3 regions of the Cellulomonas sp. SLBN-39 genome follow, and region 1 is predicted to be linked to each of the others. Evidence: riboswitches for the same ligand, from Rfam matches in the RefSeq annotation. Region 1 holds a riboswitch; each other region holds the start of a gene.
What was found. A riboswitch is a leader RNA that binds a small molecule or an ion and turns the genes downstream of it on or off. The one in region 1 is predicted to bind thiamine pyrophosphate.

Region 1 (5,592 bases):
TGCACCTGCCCGACAACGAGGCCGGCGCCCTGCTGGCCATGCTCGAGCAGTTCGCCGCGCGCGGCGTCAACCTGTCCCGCATCGAGTCCCGCCCCATCGGCGACGCCCTCGGCCGCTACTCGTTCTCCATCGACGCCGAGGGCCACATCACCGACGAGCGCATGGGCGAGGCGATCATGGGCCTGCGCCGCCGCTGCCCCTACGTCCGGTTCCTCGGCTCCTACCCGCGCGCCGACGCCGTCGCCCCGACCGTGCACCTGGGCACCGCCGACGAGGACTTCGTCGCCGCCCGCGACTGGCTCCGCCGCGTCCGCACCGGCGAGGCGACCTGAGCGACGGGCGGCATCAACGTGCCGTCGTCGGCACCTGGCCGCGATAGGCGGCGACGACGACCTGGACACGGTCGCGGCACCCCGTCTTGCGCAGCACCTCCGAGACATGGGACTTGACCGTCTCCTCCGCCACGACGAGCTCAGCGGCGATCTCCGTGTTCGACAGGCCCCGCATGAGGCCGTCGAGCACGTCCCGCTCCCGTGGCGTCAGGGTCTCCACCAGCGCTTTCCACGCCTGCCGGTCCGGCCCTGCGACGGCACGCCGGTTCACGCGTGGGCCGAGCAGCATGGCGCCGCCCGCGACGAGCCTGACCGCGTCGACGAGGTCGCCCACCGGTGAGTCCTTGAGCACGAAGCCTCCGGCGCCCGCCGCGAGCGCCCGGTCGACGTACTCGTCGAGGTCGTACGTGGTGAGCACGAGGACCCGAATCGTCGGGTGGGCGGCGACGATCAGCCCTGTGGCGGAGATACCGTCCATGACAGGCATCCGGACGTCGAGCAGGGCGAGGTCGGGACGGGTGCGGGCCACCAGGTCGACTGCCGCGCGGCCGTCCGCGGCCGTGCCGACCACCTCAAGGTCGGGCGACGCGTCGAGCATCGCCGCGATCCCTTCCCGGACGACGTCCTGGTCGTCGGCCACCACGACGCGGGTGACAGGTGACGCGGTGCCGGCGAGCACTGTCACTCCTGGCCTCCAGTGGGCAGGCGTCGCCCAGCCGCTCCGTCTGCAGCGAGGATGGCGTCTGAACAGTCACCCGTCGGCAGGTCGACGACCAGCCGGAAGGCACCGTCGACCGCGCCCGCGGTGACGGTCCCACCCAGCGCAGCGACCCGTTCGCGCATGCCTATGAGTCCAGTGCCGGGCTCGTCGGCGGGATGGTTCGCGGCGTTCTCGACGACGACTCCCACCCCGCCGTCGCGCGAAGTCGCGATGACGGCTACGGACGACCCCGGGGCATGCCGTCGTGCGTTGCTCAGCGCTTCCTGCACCACGCGGTACAACACGTACCCCGTCGTCGCGGGGACGCCGTCCCAGCGGCCGATCATGACGACGTCCTGACCGGCCGTCCGGGCAGCATCGACGAGCGCGTCCACGTCGGCGACCCCGGCCTGCGGCGCTGCCGGTGCATCCTGCGCCCGCTCCAGCACGGCGATCACCTGCCGCAGCTCGGCCAGGGCGCTACGGGCGTCGGAGGCGACGGAGCGGAGCACGTCCGTGGCCCGCCCGTCGAGGTCGGGGTGGACGAAGGGGGCGCTCTCCGCGCGCACGGCCGCGAGCGACATGTGGTGGGCGACCACGTCGTGCAGGTCCCGCGCCAGGCGGGACCGCTCGGCCGTGACGGACCGGTCCAGCTCGGCCCGTCGTCCCACCGCGCGCGCCCACGCCGTCGCGGCGCCGTACCGCAGGGCGGCGCCCAGGGCGGCGGCGACGGTGACGGCCGCGCCGAGGTACGCGGCGAATCCGACGACGGTCCACCACCCGGCGGGGCCTCCGGTCGCGTGCACGGGGCCACCGCTCGTGAGGATCGCCATCGACGGCTCAGCGTTGAACGCCGCGACGGCCCCGACAGCCAGCACGTACGTGGGCACCGCGGACCGCAGACGCCGGACGGCCGTCACCACGGCGACACCCGCGAGGCCCCACCACCAGGAGAGCAGGAAAGTCCCCGCCAGGAGGGTGCAGAGCACCACGGGCAAGGCTGCCAGCACCACCGCGGGAACCGGGTCGCGTACGGCGATGAACAGGCCTGCCACGACGCTGAGCGCACCGAGCCACGCCAGGACGGGCAGGGCATCGCTCAGCCACGGGGCAGCGTCCCGCACCGGGTCGACCCACGACGGCGCACTCCCCCAGACGGCGACCTCCCCGTCGACAGTCGTGATCCGCCGGTACGGGTCGACGACGGACGTCCGCGCGGTCTCGACGACCACGACGACGGCCAGCGACGTCGCGACGACGAGGGCGAGTGCCGCCGGCCGACGGTCTGGCGCCAGCAGGCGCGCGGCGAGCGCGCCTCGCGGGGCAGCAGCGGGCTCGGGCGGCGGGGCGAGGAGGGGTGTGCTCACGACTCGATCGTCGGGGGCCCGGGTATGCGTGCACCACCCACCTGCGGGGGAGATCCGAGCCCGAGAACAGGGCAGCCGGTAGGCGGTGTGCGCTAGCGTGCCGGGGTCTTCGTTGCACGGGAGCCCGCACCAGCGGGCTGAGAGGACGGCTCGGGGCCGTCGACCGTCGAACCTGTCCGGGTCATGCCGGCGTAGGGAGCACCATGCCTCAGCCACGTCCTGCCGTGTCCGCACCCGCCCAGCCGGGTGCCGTCCCCGACCCTGCGCGTGCCGCCGTGCGGGGCGGGGTCCTCGGCAACTACGTCGACCAGTTCGACATCTTCCTGCCGGTCATCGCGCTCGCGCCGGTGACCGCGACGCTCTACGGCCCGGGCGACGCGGTCGCGCACGCGGGCCTCGTGCTGGTCGCGACGCTGCTGGCCCGGCCGGTGGGTGCGGCGGTGCTCGGGTCGTGGGCCGACCGGGCGGGGCGGACCGTGGTCGCGCGCACCAGCCTGGCCGGTCTCGCGGTCGCGACGCTGCTGGTGGCGGTCGTCCCCGCGGCGCTGCTCGGGCCGACGGCCACGCTCGCGGTGGTCGTCGCGCTGCGCGTGGTGTGCGGGTTCTTCGTGGGCGGCGGGTACACCGCGGGGGTGCCGTTGGCGATCGAGTGGACCGCACCCTCGCGGCGCGGCCTGGTCAGCGGCGCGATCATGGCGATGTCGCCCGCCGCCAACGCGACCATCGCCGTGCTGGTGCTCGGGCTGCTCGCCGTGCTCGGCGAGGACGGGTACGCCGCGTGGGGGTGGCGGGTGCCGTTCGTCGTCGGCGCCGGGCTGGCCCTCGTCGCGCTCGTCCACTACTCCCGGCACGTGCAGGACGCGCCCGCCCCCGGGCCCGTGCCGGCCGCCGTCGACGCGGCGCCCGGGACCGCAGCCCGGGGACCGCTCGCCGAGGTGCTCGTCGGCGCGCAGCGGCACCGGCTGCGCCGTCTGTTCGTCATGATGACCGGCCTCTGGCTGTTCACCGCGATGGCCGTCGCGGTGCTCACCGCCCAGCTCGGGGCCGTCCGCGAGCTCGACGCCGTGCACGTGACCGCCGTGATGCTCGCCGGCACGGCCGCGTCCGCCGTCACGATGCTCGCCTGCGGGCACCTGTCCACGCGCGTCGGGCGGCGCCGGTTCTTCCTCGGGTTCGGGGCCGCGTCCGCGGTGCTCGCCCCCGCCGCCTACCTCGCCGCCCTCGGCCCGGCGACGGGGGCCGGGCTCGTCCTCGCGGTCGTCGCGCTGCAGGTCGTCACCGTGTCCGTGTACGGGCCGGTCGGCGCCTGGCTCGTCGAGCAGTTCCCGCCCGGCGTGCGCTCCAGCGGGTACGGCACGGCGTACAGCATGTCGATCGTCCTGCCGTCGCTCTACCCGTTCTACCTGCCGCCCCTGCAGGACGCGGCCGGCCCGGTGGTCCCCGTCGCGGCGCTCCTCGCGCTCGCGGGCGTCCTCGTGCTGGTCGGGGCCGCGGTCGCCCCGCCCGTGGTCGAGCAGGTGCCCGAGGTCAGCCCGCGACGCGCATGACGAGGGCGCCCGGGTCGACGCGGGCGCTGATCGCGGTGGCGCGGCCGACGATGTCGCCGTCGACCTGCACGTGCTCGCCGCCCGGCACGGCGATCCGCACGTTCCGCGCGCGGGCGTGGTCGATGCGGCCGATCTTGTTCGGCAGCTCGTTGCGCACCCCGACACCCTGGAGCACGACCTCGCCGAAGAGCTGCGCCCAGCCCGCGATCCCGCCGCGGGTGTCGATGGCCGCGATGTCGAGGACGCCGTCGTCGAGCACCGCGTCGGGCAGCAGCGTGATGCCGCCCGGCAGGCGCCCGCAGTTGCCCACCAGCAGCGACCGCACGCGCACCGTCTGGGTGGGCTGGTCGTCCAGGCGCAGGCGCACCTTGAGGCGCCGCCCGTGCAGGTGCCGCACACCGGCGACGAAGTAGGCGATCCAGCCGACCTTGGCCTTGAGCTGCTCGTCGGCGTCCGCGACCATCGCGGCGTCGAAGCCCAGCCCGGCGATGACGAGGAAGATGTGGTCGCGCGGCGCGTCGGTGTCGGCGGGCAGGTCGTCCGCGGCCTCGGCCACGTCGTCGTCCATCTGCGACTCCCACCGCAGCACCCGCAGCCAGCCGACGTCGATCGGCTTGTCGACCCCGTCGATCGCCAGGTGCATCGCGGCGATGGGGTCGTTCAGGGGGATGTCGAGGTTGCGGGCCAGCAGGTTGCCCGTACCGAGCGGCATGAGGCCCATCGGCACGCCCGTGCCGGCCAGCGCCTCGGCGACCGCCCGCACCGTCCCGTCGCCACCGACCGCCACGACGATGTCCGCCCCCGCCGCGACGGCCTGCCGCGCCTGCCCGACGCCCGGGTCCTCCACGGTGGTCTCGAGCCACATCGGCTCGGGCAGGTACCGCTCCGACGCGGCCTTGTAGACGGCGGAGCGCAGGGCGGCCACGTCGGGCTTCGACGGGTTCGCCACGAACGCCACCAGACGCCGCTCACCCTCCCGCTCCGCGGGCGCCTCAGGCTCCTCGGTGCGCGCGTGGCCCGGGTGCAGGCGCGCGAGCAGCGACAGCTGCTGGCGGTACACCCACAGACCCAGGCCGAGCGCGGCGAGCGCCAGGACGCCGGCGAGGACAGCGACCCACTCGACCCACGACATGGCGTGAACGTACCCCCGGGGCACCGTCGCCGCAGGTCGGCGCGCGACGGGCCCGCCCGCGACGCCCGGCCACGGCGTGCGCGGGCGGTGCGGCCCGGTCGAGGTCGGTAGGGTCGGGGGGTGATCGATCTGCGGCTCCTGCGGGAGGACCCCGACGTCGTGCGCGCCAGCCAGGTGGCCCGCGGCGAGTCCCCGCACCTCGTCGACGAGGTGCTCGACGCCGACGCGCGCCGGCGCTCCGCGCTGACGGAGTTCGAGTCGCTGCGGGCCGAGCAGAAGTCCCACGGCAAGCTCGTCGCCCGCGCGCAGGGCGAGGAGAAGCAGGCGCTGCTCGCGCACACCAAGGCGCTGGCCGAGCGGGTCAAGGCCCTCCAGGCCGACGCGGACGCCGCCGAGGAGCGCGCCACCGAGCTGGCCCGTCGCATCGGCAACGTCGTCGAGGACGGCGTGCCGGCCGGCGGCGAGAAGGACTTCGTCGTCCTGGAGCACGTCGGCACCCCGCGCGACCTCGCCG
Region 2 (5,592 bases), 2.8 Mb from region 1:
GCGTCTGCGTCACCCTCCCGCGGCGGCCACGGCGGGCCGCCGCGCCCGGGCCGGGCCGACGTCGACCTGGTCGAAGAACGCGACCTCGTGCTCGCACGACGTCACGAACGCCGCCAGCATCCGCGCCCGCTCCCCCGCACCGACCTCCCGCGCCGCCTCGTCCGTCAGCCGACGGGCCTCGTCCGCGAGCGCCGCGAAGCCCGGGTCGCCGTACGTGCCCACCCAGTCGCCGAACGGGTGGGCGGCCAGGTCGCCCGCACGCGCCAGGATGCGCGCGCCGACGTCCGCGTACAGCCAGTAGCACGGCAGGACCGCGGCCAGCACCTGCGCGTAGGAGCCGTGCGCGCCGACGCCCGCGAGGTGGTCGACGTACGCGCGCGTCACCGCCGACGCCCCGGACCGGTGCACGCGGTCCGACCGGCCCAGCCGGTCGCGGTGCAGCTGCGCCTCGACGTCGAGGCACCCGGCGGCCCCCCGCGCGAAGAACGCCTGCCCGACCGGGTCGGGGGCCAGCTCGCTCGCCCGCGCCAGCACCCGGGCGTAGACGCCCAGGTACAGCGCGTCCTGGTGCAGGTAGGCCTCGAACGCGTCCGTCGGGAGGGTCCCGTCCGCGAGCGCCCGCACGAACGGCAGGGCGTCGCACGCCGCCCGCAGGTCCGCCACCGCGTCCCACGCCTCCACGCTGAACGCCGGCGCCCCGAGGGTCGGCACGTGGTGCAGGTGGTCGACCGGCCCGCGCCCCGAGCCGACCCGCAGCGCCTCCCCCGCCGCGATCGCCCCCGTGAGCCACTCCTTGGCGTCGCGGGCCGCGCTGACCCAGTCCGGGCGCCGGGGACGCAGCGCCGCCACCGCCGCCGACAGCGAGCACCCCGTCCCGTGCGTGCTGGTCGTCGCGACCCGGGCTGCCTCGAGCTCGACGACGGTGCGCGCGTCGACCACGGCGTCCGGGCTGACGTCGTCGTCGAGGTGACCGCCCTTGAGCAGCACCGTCACGTCCGCGGACCGGGCGAGCCGGCGCGCCTGGTCCACGGCCGCGCCCCACGACGGGGCTCGTGGCTCGTCGAGCAGCACGCCGAGCTCGGGCAGGTTGGGCGTGACCAGGTCCGCCTGCGCGACGAGCGCGCGCACCGCCTGCTCGGCCCCCGCGTCCAGGAGCCGGTCGCCGCTGGTCGCGACCATCACCGGGTCCAGGACCACGACCGGCGGGCGCGTGCGGCGCAGCCACGAGGCGACCTCCTCGACGACGTCACGCGTGCCGAGCATGCCGAGCTTGACGGCGTCGACCGTGACGTCGTCACCCACGGCGTCGAGCTGCGCCCGCAGGAACGCCACGTCCGGCACGTGCACCGCCCGCACGCCGTGCGTGTTCTGCGCGACGAGGGCGGTGACGACGGCCATGCCGTACGCACCGTGCGCGGCGAACGACTTCAGGTCCGCCTGGACGCCCGCGCCGCCGGTCGGGTCGGTCCCGGCGACGGACAGCGCGCGCACCCGGCTGGGCCGGCGGGCGCTCATCGGGCCACCGCCGCACGCCCGGTGGACGACCGGTCGGCGCCGTCCGCACCCGGCGGCGGCGCCGCGGCGGACCAGGCGGCCACCAGCGCCTGCGCGGCGGCACCCGGGTCCGGCGCACCGCACACCGCGCCGACCACGGCCATGGAGCGTGCACCCGTCGCCCGGACGGCGGGCGCGTCGTCGGCCGCGAGGCCGCCGATCGCGACCACCGGCAGCGACGAGGCCGCCACGGCCGCGGCCAGGCCGTCCAGGCCGAGCGCCGGGCCGGCGTCGGGCTTCGTCGCCGTCAGGCGGACAGGTCCGCTGCCGACGTAGTCCGCCGCGCCCGGCACGGCACGCACGTCCTGCGGCCGCGCCGCGGAGACGCCCACGACCGCGTCGGCGCCCAGGAGCGCCCGCACGTCGTCGACCGCCAGGTCGCCCTGCCCCACGTGCACGCCGTGGACGAGGGCGCCGCGCGCCCGGGCGGCCAGGGCCACGTCGACCCGGTCGTCGACGACCAGCAGCGCCGGCCCGGCCAGGCGCAGCGCGTCGGCGACCGCGACCGTCACGGCGACCTGCTCGCGCACCGGCGCACGCTTGGCCCGCACCTGCACGGCCCCGACGCCCGCCACGACCGCGGCCCGTGCGACGTCGGCGGGGTGGTGGCCGGCCGACGCGCACACGTCGAGGTCGAGCACGAGGTAGATCCCCTCCGGCCCGCGGCTCACGCGGGCACCCCCACCGCGAGCTCGGCGCCCACGCGCGACGCGACGTCGTCGGCGCTCAGCAGGGACAGCTCGTCGAGCAGCGCCACGACGAACGACCCCGGACCCCGCGCGACCACCGCGGCCCGCTCGGCCGCGACCCCCAGCGCCGTCGACGCCCCGACCGCCGCCGCCACGGGGTCCGTCACCGCGGCGAACGCCGCCGTGAGCCCGCCCAGCGCGCACCCCGCACCCGTGACGCGGGCGAGGAGAGGGTCACCGACCGCGAGCCGGAGCGCCACCGACCCGTCCGTGACGAGGTCGACGGGCCCCGACACGGCCACCGCACCGCCCGTGGCACCGGCCAGCGCCCGGGCCGCCGACGCCGCCGCCTCGACGCGGTCGCGGGCGTCGACGCCGCGCCCGGACGACACCTCGCCCGCCAGCGCACGGACCTCGCTCGCGTTCCCCCGCACGACCGTCGGACGCTCCGCGAGGAGCCGGGCCGCGAGCCGCGTCCGGACCGACAGGACGCCGACCGCGACGGGGTCGAGCACCCACGGCACGCCCGCGCCGACCGCGGCCGCGACGGTCGCCTCGACGCACGCCCGCTGGTCGGGGCCCGGCGTGCCGAGGTTCACCAGGACCGCACCGGCGGACCCCGCGAGCTCCTCGGCCTCGCCCGGCACGGACGCCATCGCGGGCGAGGCGCCGATCGCGAGGACCGCGTTGGCGACCAGGTTCGACGTCACCTCGTTGGTGACGCACTGCACGAGCGGGGTGCGGGCCCGCAGCGCGGTCAGCGCCGCGCCGGCGCGGGCGGCCAGGTCGTGGGAGGGCAGGACGGCAGACGTCATGGAGGACATCCCTTCGCTCGTGCTAACGAGATCAGGTTCGACGGGTGTGATCTCAGCCCCCTCCGATGGGGGCACCCCGTGTCGCGGACCAACCTAGCGGCCCCGTGGCCCGTCCCGCGGCCGGTCCGGGGACGGTCTCACCGGTCGGACGCGGCGTCCACGTCCCGCCCCGTGCACGGCAGGAGGGACGGGCCGCCCGGCCCGTCCCTCCTGGTGGTGCTCCGTCCGTCACCCGCCGCAGCGGGCACCGGGTCGGGTCAGCGCACGCTCACCCGCACCGTGCGGCTCGTGCTGCCCTCGACGTTCGCCGCGTCGTCCGGCACGAACACCGCGGTCAGGCTGTGCGTGCCGCGGCCCAGGTCACGCGGGAGCGCGCCGATCGCGACCCCGAGCCGCACGTCGGCACGGGCCACGACCCGGGTGCCGTCGCGGAGCTCGACGGTGCCGTCGGGCAGGCGACCGGTGTCCAGGCGGACCGTCGACACCCACAGCGAGGGCAGCCAGGACACCGGCGAGCCGGCGACGCTCAGCGTCGTGGCGGACCCGACCTTCTCGACCGTGACCGTCACCGGCGCGGACTGCGAGCCCGCGACCGTCGAGCTGCCCGCGTACCGCGCGACCACCTCGTAGGTGCCCGCCGGCGTGCTCGCGGGCAGCGTCAGACGAGCCTGACCGCGGCGCAGCGTCGCCGTCCCCAGCACCTCGTCGCCGGCGACGAACTCCACCGACCCCGCGGCCGGGACGTCGGCGACGACCCGCGCCGTGAGCTCGACGCGGCGGCCGAACGCCCCGTGGACCTGGCTGTCGGGCCGGGCCGTCAGGGTGGTCGTCGACGACGGCAGCCCCGCCTCCACGGTCAGCGGCAGACGGACCGTCGTGCCGCTCGGCTGCGCGACCAGCACGAGGGTGCGGGACCCGGCCGCCGTGCCCGCCGGGATCGTCACGTCGACGGTCCCCGACGCGTCGACGCCCGAACGGGTCAGGGTGACCTCCCCGAGGACCTCCTCGTCGAGCAGCACCTCGAGCGAGGTGTTCTCCGGTGCGCCCAGGCTCGTGAGGTTCAGGCCCGAGACCCCGAACGTGAGGTCCTGCCCGGCCTCGACCGACGCCGGCAGCTCGGGCACGCCGACGGCGCGCTCCGTGAAGTCCGGCGCGAGGTCGGGGTGGGCCTCGAGGTACGCGAACCACGCCTCCCGGTCGATCAGCCCCGAGTCGGCCGTCGCGTCGCCCTCGGTCAGGATGCGGAAGTTGTCGCCGCCCTGCGCGAGGAACGAGTACGTCGCGATCCGGTACCCGGCAGCCGGGTCGACCGGCTCCCCGTCGACCGTGACCGACGTGATGCGGTCGCCCAGCGGCCGCGACGCGTCGAACGTGTACGAGACGTTGTCCGACAGGCCGAGCTGCAGGTACGGCCGGCTCGGGATCGTGCCGTCCGCGTTGGTCTGCCACTGCTGCTCCAGCAGCGTGACGACCTGCTCACCCGTCAGCGTCGTCGTCCAGACGTTGTTGACGAACGGCTGGACGGCGTTCGCCTCTGCGAGGGTCACCACGCCGTCCGGGGCGTAGAACAGCTCCCCCCGCAGACCGCCGGGGTTCGCGACGCCGATCTGGGCGCCGCCGCGCTCGGCCGACGACGTGGCGTCGAGGAGCGCCTGGGCGACCGTGTTGCCCAGCGCCGACTCGCGGCTGCGGTCGTCGCGGCCGGTCGTGGGCAGCGGGCCGGAGCCGGTGTACACGCCGTCGACGTACGACCCGCCCGCGTACGCGGTCGTGACGTCCGCCTGCACCGAGCCGACCGGCTGCGACCCGACCTGGGCGGCGAACGCCAGGGCCGCGTCGACGATCTGCTTGACCTCGGCGACCCGCGGGTACGCCGCGACCAGGTCCGCGTCGGCCGTGCCCGTGCGGGCGACGTTCTCCGCGGTCGAGGCCGTCACCTCGTCCGACTCGGGGTCGTACGTGAGGACGACCTTGCCGACGAACTCGCCGTACGAGCCCGTCTGCAGGACCGGGCGCGTGCGCCCCTCCTCGCCGGGCACGGGTGCCGACCACGCGTACTGCTTGTGGGTGTGGCCGGTGAAGATCGCGTCGACCTCGGCCGACGTGCCCGTGACGATGTCCGCGAACGCACCGCCCGCCGCGACCTCCTCCTCCAGGGTGGAGCCGTCGGGCGTCCCCGCCCCGGCCCCCTCGTGGTACTCCGCGACGATGACGTCGGCCTCGCCGTTGGCGGGGTCACCGTCCGTGAGCTGCGCCGCGACGCGGTTGACGGCCTCGACCGGGTCGCCGAAGTCCAGGTCCGCCACGCCGGCGGGCGTCACCAGCGACGGCGTCTCCTCGGTGACGGCGCCGATCACGGCGACCGTCACGCCCGCCATGTCCAGCAGCGCGTACTCGTCGAGCGCCGGCGTGGTCGTGCCCTTGGCGTAGACGTTGGCGCCCAGGTACGGGAACTGCGCGTTCTCGCCGCCGTCGACCACACGGTCCACGAGGTCGTCGAACCCACGGTCGAACTCGTGGTTGCCGACGGCCGA
Region 3 (5,592 bases), 680 kb from region 1:
CGAGGACGTCGCGCAGGTCCAGCGCGAGGCGCTCGCGCAGCGTGCGGTCGAGGGCCGACAGGGGCTCGTCGAGCAGCAGCAGGCGGGGGCGCGGCGCGAGCGCGCGGGCCAGGGCGACGCGCTGACGCTGGCCGCCGGACAGGGTGGCGACGTCGCGGCGCTGCAGACCGGGCAGCCCGACGAGGTCGAGGAGCTCGGCGACGCGGGCGTCGCGGGCCGGTCGGGCGCCGCGCCCGCGGGGCAGCCCGTACGCGACGTTGGCGCCGACGTCGAGGTGCCCGAAGAGCTGCCCGTCCTGGAACATCAGACCGAACCCGCGCCGGTGCACGGGGGTGCGGGCCACCGAGACCCCGTCCCACGCGACGTCGCCGGCGGCGACGGGCTCCAGGCCCGCGACGGCCCGCAGCAGCGACGACTTGCCGCACCCGGACGGGCCGAGCAGCGCGACCACCTCCCCCGCGGGCACGTCGAGGTCGACGTGGTCGACCGCGGTGACCACGGCCGGGCCGGCGCCGTACCGGACGACGACGTCGTGGACCTGCAGGCCGTCGCTCACGGCTCACCTCCGGGTGCGGGCGCCGTCCGGCGCGGGCGGCTCACCAGGAGCCCCCGACGCCGGGCGTGCGCAGACGTTCGCAGACCGCGACGACCGCCGCGGTGAGGGCCGCGAGCAGCACGGCCGCGGCCAGCGCGGTCCCGTAGCTCTCGGCACCGGGCCGCCCGATGAGGCGGAAGACGACGACGGGCAGCGTGGGGTTCTCGGGGCGCGCGAGGAACGACGTCGCACCGAACTCCCCGAGCGACGCGGCGAACGCCAGGCCGAGCGCCAGGCCGAGGGACCGCACGGCCATCGCGAGGTCGACCGTGCGCAGCACCCGGCCCGGCGGGGCGCCGAGCGTGGCCGCGACCTCCCGCAGCCGCGGGTCGACCGCGCGCAGCACGGGCAGCACGGTCCGCACCACCAGGGGCACCGCGACGACGGCCTGCGCGACCGGCACGAGCACGCCGCTGGTGCGCAGGTCCACGTCGAGGCCGAACGGGGCGTCCATCGCGACGAGGAACCCGAACCCGACGGTGACGGCCGAGACGCCGAGCGGCAGCATCATGACCGCGTCGAGGCCGCCGACCGCGCGGCGCAGCACCGGGCGGCGCGGGCGGCGCGAGACCACCAGCGCGACGAGGCCGCCCACGACGAGGGCGATGACGGTGGCGTCGAGCGCGACCCGCAGCGACGTGACGGCCGCCGCCAGGGGCGTGACGCGCAGCGTGTCGGCGGGCAGCGCGAGCGCGGCGTAGTGGTCGAGGCCCCAGCCGGTCGGCGTGCGCAGCGACCGGACGACGAGGTTGACCAGCGGCAGCGCGAGCAGCCCGACCACGGTGACGGCCGTGACGACGACGGCCGTGACGTCGACGGGGTCGCGCCACCGCACCGGGTGGGCGGTGCCGACGGGCTCGCCGAGGTCGAGGGCCCGCTCGGTGCGCGCCCGCGCCCGGGCGGCGGCGGCGAGCGCGCCGGCGACGACGACGAGCTGCAGCACCGACAGCACGGCCGCGGCGCGCAGGTCGAGGTACTGGGTGGTCTGCACCCAGATCTCGGTCTCCACGGTGCCGAACCGCCGCCCGCCGAGCACGAGGACGGTGCCGAACGCCGTGGCGCAGAACAGGAACGTCAGCGAGGCCGCCGAGGCGATCGCGGGGGCGAGCGCGGGCAGCGTGACGGTGCGGAACGCCCGCCACGGCGACGCGCCGAGGGACCGGGCGGCCTGCTCGGCGCGCGGGTCGAGCCGCTCCCACAGCCCGCCGACGGTGCGCACGACCACGGCGTAGTTGAAGAACACGAGCGCGAGGACGATCGCGGCGAGGGTGCCGTCGAGACCGAGTCCGCCGAGCATGCCGCCGTCGACGAGCAGCGAGCGGAACGCGACGCCGACCACGACCGTCGGCAGCACGAACGGCACGGTGACGACGGCGCGCAGCGCGTCCCGGCCGGGGAACCGGCACCGGTGCAGCAGGTACGCGCCGGGGATGCCCAGCAGCAGGGACCCGGCGGTGCCGAGGGCGGCCTGCGTGAGGGTCTGGCCGAGGATGCGCCACGTGCGCGGCCGGCCCAGCACCTCGCCGACGCCGCTGAGGTCGAGCACGCCGTCGGTGACGAAGCCGCGCCCGACGATCTCGGCGACCGGCCAGGCGAAGAAGACCCCGAGGAACGCCAGCGGGACGCCGGCCGCTGCGGCCCACCCGAGCGTGCGCCCGACCGACGCGCGACGGTCCGCCGCCGGCCCCCTGGCGGCGGCGGGCGTCACGCGCCGGTCGAGCAGCGTCATGTCAGCCGACCACCGTCGCCGACCAGTCCTCGAGCCACGCCTCGCGGTGCTCGGCCACGTCGGCCGGCGCGACGTCGTAGGGCTCGTCGGAGAGCGGGGCCCACGACGCCCAGTCCTCGGGCAGCTCGACGGACGAGCTGACCGGGTACATGTACATCGACGTGGGGATGTCGGCCTGGACCTCGTCGGACAGCAGGAAGTCGAGGAGCTGCGCGGCCCCCTCGGGGTTGTCGGCGCCGGCGAGCACGCCCGCGTACTCGACCTGCCGGAAGCACGTGCCGAGCAGGGCGGCCGTGGTGGGCTCGTCACCGCCCTCGGGCACCGTGAACGGCGGCGACGAGGCGTACGAGAGCACGACGGGCCGCGGGCCCTCGCCCCCGCCGCCGCTGAAGTCGGTGTAGTACGCCTCGCTCCACCCGTCGGCGACCTGCAGGCCGTTGTCGCGCAGGTCGGCCCAGTAGTCGAGCCACCCGTCCTCGCCGAACCTCCCGATCGTGGCGAGCACGAACGCCAGGCCGGGCGACGACGTCACGGGGTCGGGCACCACGGTCAGGTCCGCGTACTGCGGCGCCGTGAGGTCCTCGAACGTCTCCGGCGGCTCGACGCCCTGCTCCTCGAACCACGTGAGGTCGACGTTCATGCAGACGTCGCCGACGTCGATCGCGGTCAGCGCGCCGTCGTCGCCGGGCACGGCGTACGCGGCGGCGTCCTGCGCGGCCGGGGCCGTGACCTCGGCGGGCACGACGACGCCCTCGTCGAGCGCCCGGGACGCGAACGTGTTGTCGACGCCGTAGACCAGGTCGCCCAGCGGCGCGTCCTTGGTCAGCACGAGCTGGTTGACCAGGGCCCCGGAGTCGGCCTGCTGGACGATCTCGACCGTGAGCCCGGTGTCCTGCTCGAACTGCTCGAGGATCCCCTCGGCCAGGCCGAACGACTCGTGCGTCACGAGCGTGACCGTGCCGCCGTCGGTGCCCTCGCCCGCGTCGGTGCCGCCGCCGACGGCCGAGCAGCCGGTCAGCGCGAGCGCCCCGGCCAGCCCGAGGGCAGCGGTGCGGGTGCGGTGGTGGGTGGGTGCCATGAGGTGGTGCGTCCTCCGTCGTCGTCGCGGAGGGCCCCCGCGCCCCGACGCGCCCGCGGGAGCACGCCGACCGCGGGAGGAGAGAAGCCCGACTCCCTACGCCGGTGCGAGCCGGATCAGGTTCGAGGGTCTGCGGTGGTCCGCACTCTCAGCGTCCAGCACGTCCTCGCGGACGCCCGACGCTCCCCTGTCGTTCGCCGCCGATCCTAGCCCTCCCCCGGACACCCGTCCGACGCCTGCCCGCCCGGGCCTCGCTACGGTGCGGTGATGGAACCCGTCCCGGCCGTCGCCCCGCGCATCCCCCGGTCGGCGCGTGGCGTGGTCCTGGCGGCGGCCGCGGGCGCCCTCGCGGGCGCGTGGGCCGGGGCGTGGGCGCTGGTGTGGCCGGAGCTCACGCAGCCCACCGGACCCGTCGGCGGCCTCCTGCCGTTCGCCGTGGCGATCGGCGCCGCCGCCGGAGCGGTCGCGGGCGTGCTGCTGCGGTCCGTGCTTCACGCCCTGGTGCGGCAGCTCGTGCGTCGGCGCACACCGCCGCGGGCGGCCCGTGCCGTGGCCGTGGCGGTCACGGCAGCGGCAGCGGCGCTGGTCACGCACGCCGCCGTGCTCACCACCGAGGCCCCGTGGAACGCGCCGGCGGTGCTGGGCGTCGGCGCGCTCACCCTGGCCTGCGCCCTCCACGAGCTCCGCCCTTCGGGTGATGACTAGCGGGCCGCTACGGCTGCTCGACCCGCATCTCGACGCCCAGCTCGCGCATGACCTCGAAGAGCCGGTTGATGTAGAGCGTCCCGCCCCCCTGCTCCAGCTGGTAGACGTACCGGCGGTCGACGCCGATCCGCTCCGCCAGCTCCTCCTGGGTGAGGCCGGCGAGCTCGCGCATCTCGCGGAGGAAGCCGCCGAGGTCGCTCGGGCCGCGCACGTGGGCCCATGCCGTCATCCCGCACCTCCGATGAGCCGATTTTCTCTCACGTGCACATGGGACGTTATCAGCACATGCTCACGTGCGTCGATATCCGCTCACGCAGTGCGCCGACCTGCGGATCCGTCGGGGCCGCACTAGCGTCGGCCCAGGACGTGACCGACGAGCAGCAGGAGGACGCGGTGGGCGACAAGGACCAGTCGATGGTGGCCAAGATGGTCGGCCTCGGCGTGACCCTGGCCGCGGCGTGGGTCGTGCAGAAGGCGATCGACACCGCCTGGGAGAAGACCCGCGGGCACAAGCCGCCGCAGGCGGACTCGACGGACGAGGACATCAAGTTCTCCGAGGTCGCCGCCGCCGCGGTCATCACCGGCGCGCTCGTCGCGCTCAGCCGCGTCGTCGCCACCCGCGGGACCGCACGGCTCGTGGGTCGCGCCACGCGCTGACCCCCTCGCACCCTGCGCGTGGGGCAGGACGTTCGTCCCGGGTAGGGTGCGGCGTGTGAGCGAGGGACCGGGCGGCGCGCTGCCCGTCGCACGCGCCGTGACGGTCGCCGCGACGTCCCTCGCCGTGACCGCCGCCGCCCACGCTGCCGCCGGCGGGGCGCTGCCCGACGCGCTGGGCGCCGCACTCCTCGGGGCCGTCGCCCTGCTGGCCGGGGCCGCGGTCGCCCGTCGACGCCTGCGGGCGGTCACGCTCGTGCCGGTGCTCGGCGTCCTGCAGATCGTGCTGCACGCCGGGTTCACGTTCTTCAGCCCTGCGGGCACGGTGGCTGCGGCCGGGACGCACACCGCCCACGGTGCAGGCCACCTCGTCATCGAGGCGGGCGCCGGCCACGGCCACGCGTCGCACTCGTCAGCCGGGATGGTCGCGGCGCACGTCGTCGCGGTCGCTCTCGTCGCGGCCCTGATGCTCGGCGCCGACGCCGGGGCGCACGCCGTGGTGCGCACCCTCTCCCGCGTCGTCCCGCTGCTGCGGCACGTGGTCACGGCCGTCGTCACCCCGCCGCGGGTGCCCGTCGAGCCTGCCGGAACGGTCCGGCCCCGCGCGCTGCTCGTGGTGCGCGACGCACGGCGTCGCGGCCCGCCGCGGGCGCTCCCGGCCGGCTGCTGACCCCTTCCCCACCCCGGGGGCCGGGGCACGGCCGCGCCCGCGTGCCCGACCCGGCACGCCCGAGCCCGCAGCCCTGACCCCCGCACGCCCGCACGGCACCGCTGACGGTGCCGTGCGCCGCCGCGTGCACCACGAGCGAGGACCTCGCATGCCCACGAACG

Region 2: another riboswitch for thiamine pyrophosphate. It lies ahead of thiM (hydroxyethylthiazole kinase); the one in region 1 lies ahead of FBY24_RS04880 (MFS transporter).
Region 3: another riboswitch for thiamine pyrophosphate. It lies ahead of FBY24_RS08055 (thiamine ABC transporter substrate binding subunit); the one in region 1 lies ahead of FBY24_RS04880 (MFS transporter).

Annotation. Positions count from the first base shown of each region.
Region 1 covers NZ_VFOA01000001.1:1,071,779-1,077,370, reverse strand. The annotation lists gene pheA (prephenate dehydratase) at 1-332, shown strand, start outside; gene FBY24_RS04890 (response regulator transcription factor) at 346-1,011, opposite strand; gene FBY24_RS04885 (histidine kinase) at 1,014-2,399, opposite strand; TPP riboswitch at 2,506-2,614, shown strand; gene FBY24_RS04880 (MFS transporter) at 2,603-3,946, shown strand; gene FBY24_RS04875 (diacylglycerol kinase family protein) at 3,927-5,078, opposite strand; gene serS (serine--tRNA ligase) at 5,199-5,592, shown strand, end outside.
Region 2 covers NZ_VFOA01000001.1:3,845,303-3,850,894, forward strand. The annotation lists gene thiD (bifunctional hydroxymethylpyrimidine kinase/phosphomethylpyrimidine kinase) at 10-1,515, opposite strand; gene FBY24_RS17505 (thiamine phosphate synthase) at 1,512-2,225, opposite strand; gene thiM (hydroxyethylthiazole kinase) at 2,222-3,058, opposite strand; TPP riboswitch at 3,050-3,147, opposite strand; gene FBY24_RS17515 (ExeM/NucH family extracellular endonuclease) at 3,316-5,592, opposite strand, start outside.
Region 3 covers NZ_VFOA01000001.1:1,753,599-1,759,190, reverse strand. The annotation lists gene FBY24_RS08065 (ABC transporter ATP-binding protein) at 1-556, opposite strand, end outside; gene FBY24_RS08060 (iron ABC transporter permease) at 597-2,324, opposite strand; gene FBY24_RS08055 (thiamine ABC transporter substrate binding subunit) at 2,326-3,402, opposite strand; TPP riboswitch at 3,479-3,601, opposite strand; gene FBY24_RS08050 (hypothetical protein) at 3,670-4,107, shown strand; gene FBY24_RS08045 (helix-turn-helix domain-containing protein) at 4,115-4,336, opposite strand; gene FBY24_RS08040 (DUF4235 domain-containing protein) at 4,474-4,764, shown strand; gene FBY24_RS08035 (hypothetical protein) at 4,820-5,431, shown strand; gene FBY24_RS08030 (PepSY domain-containing protein) at 5,580-5,592, shown strand, end outside.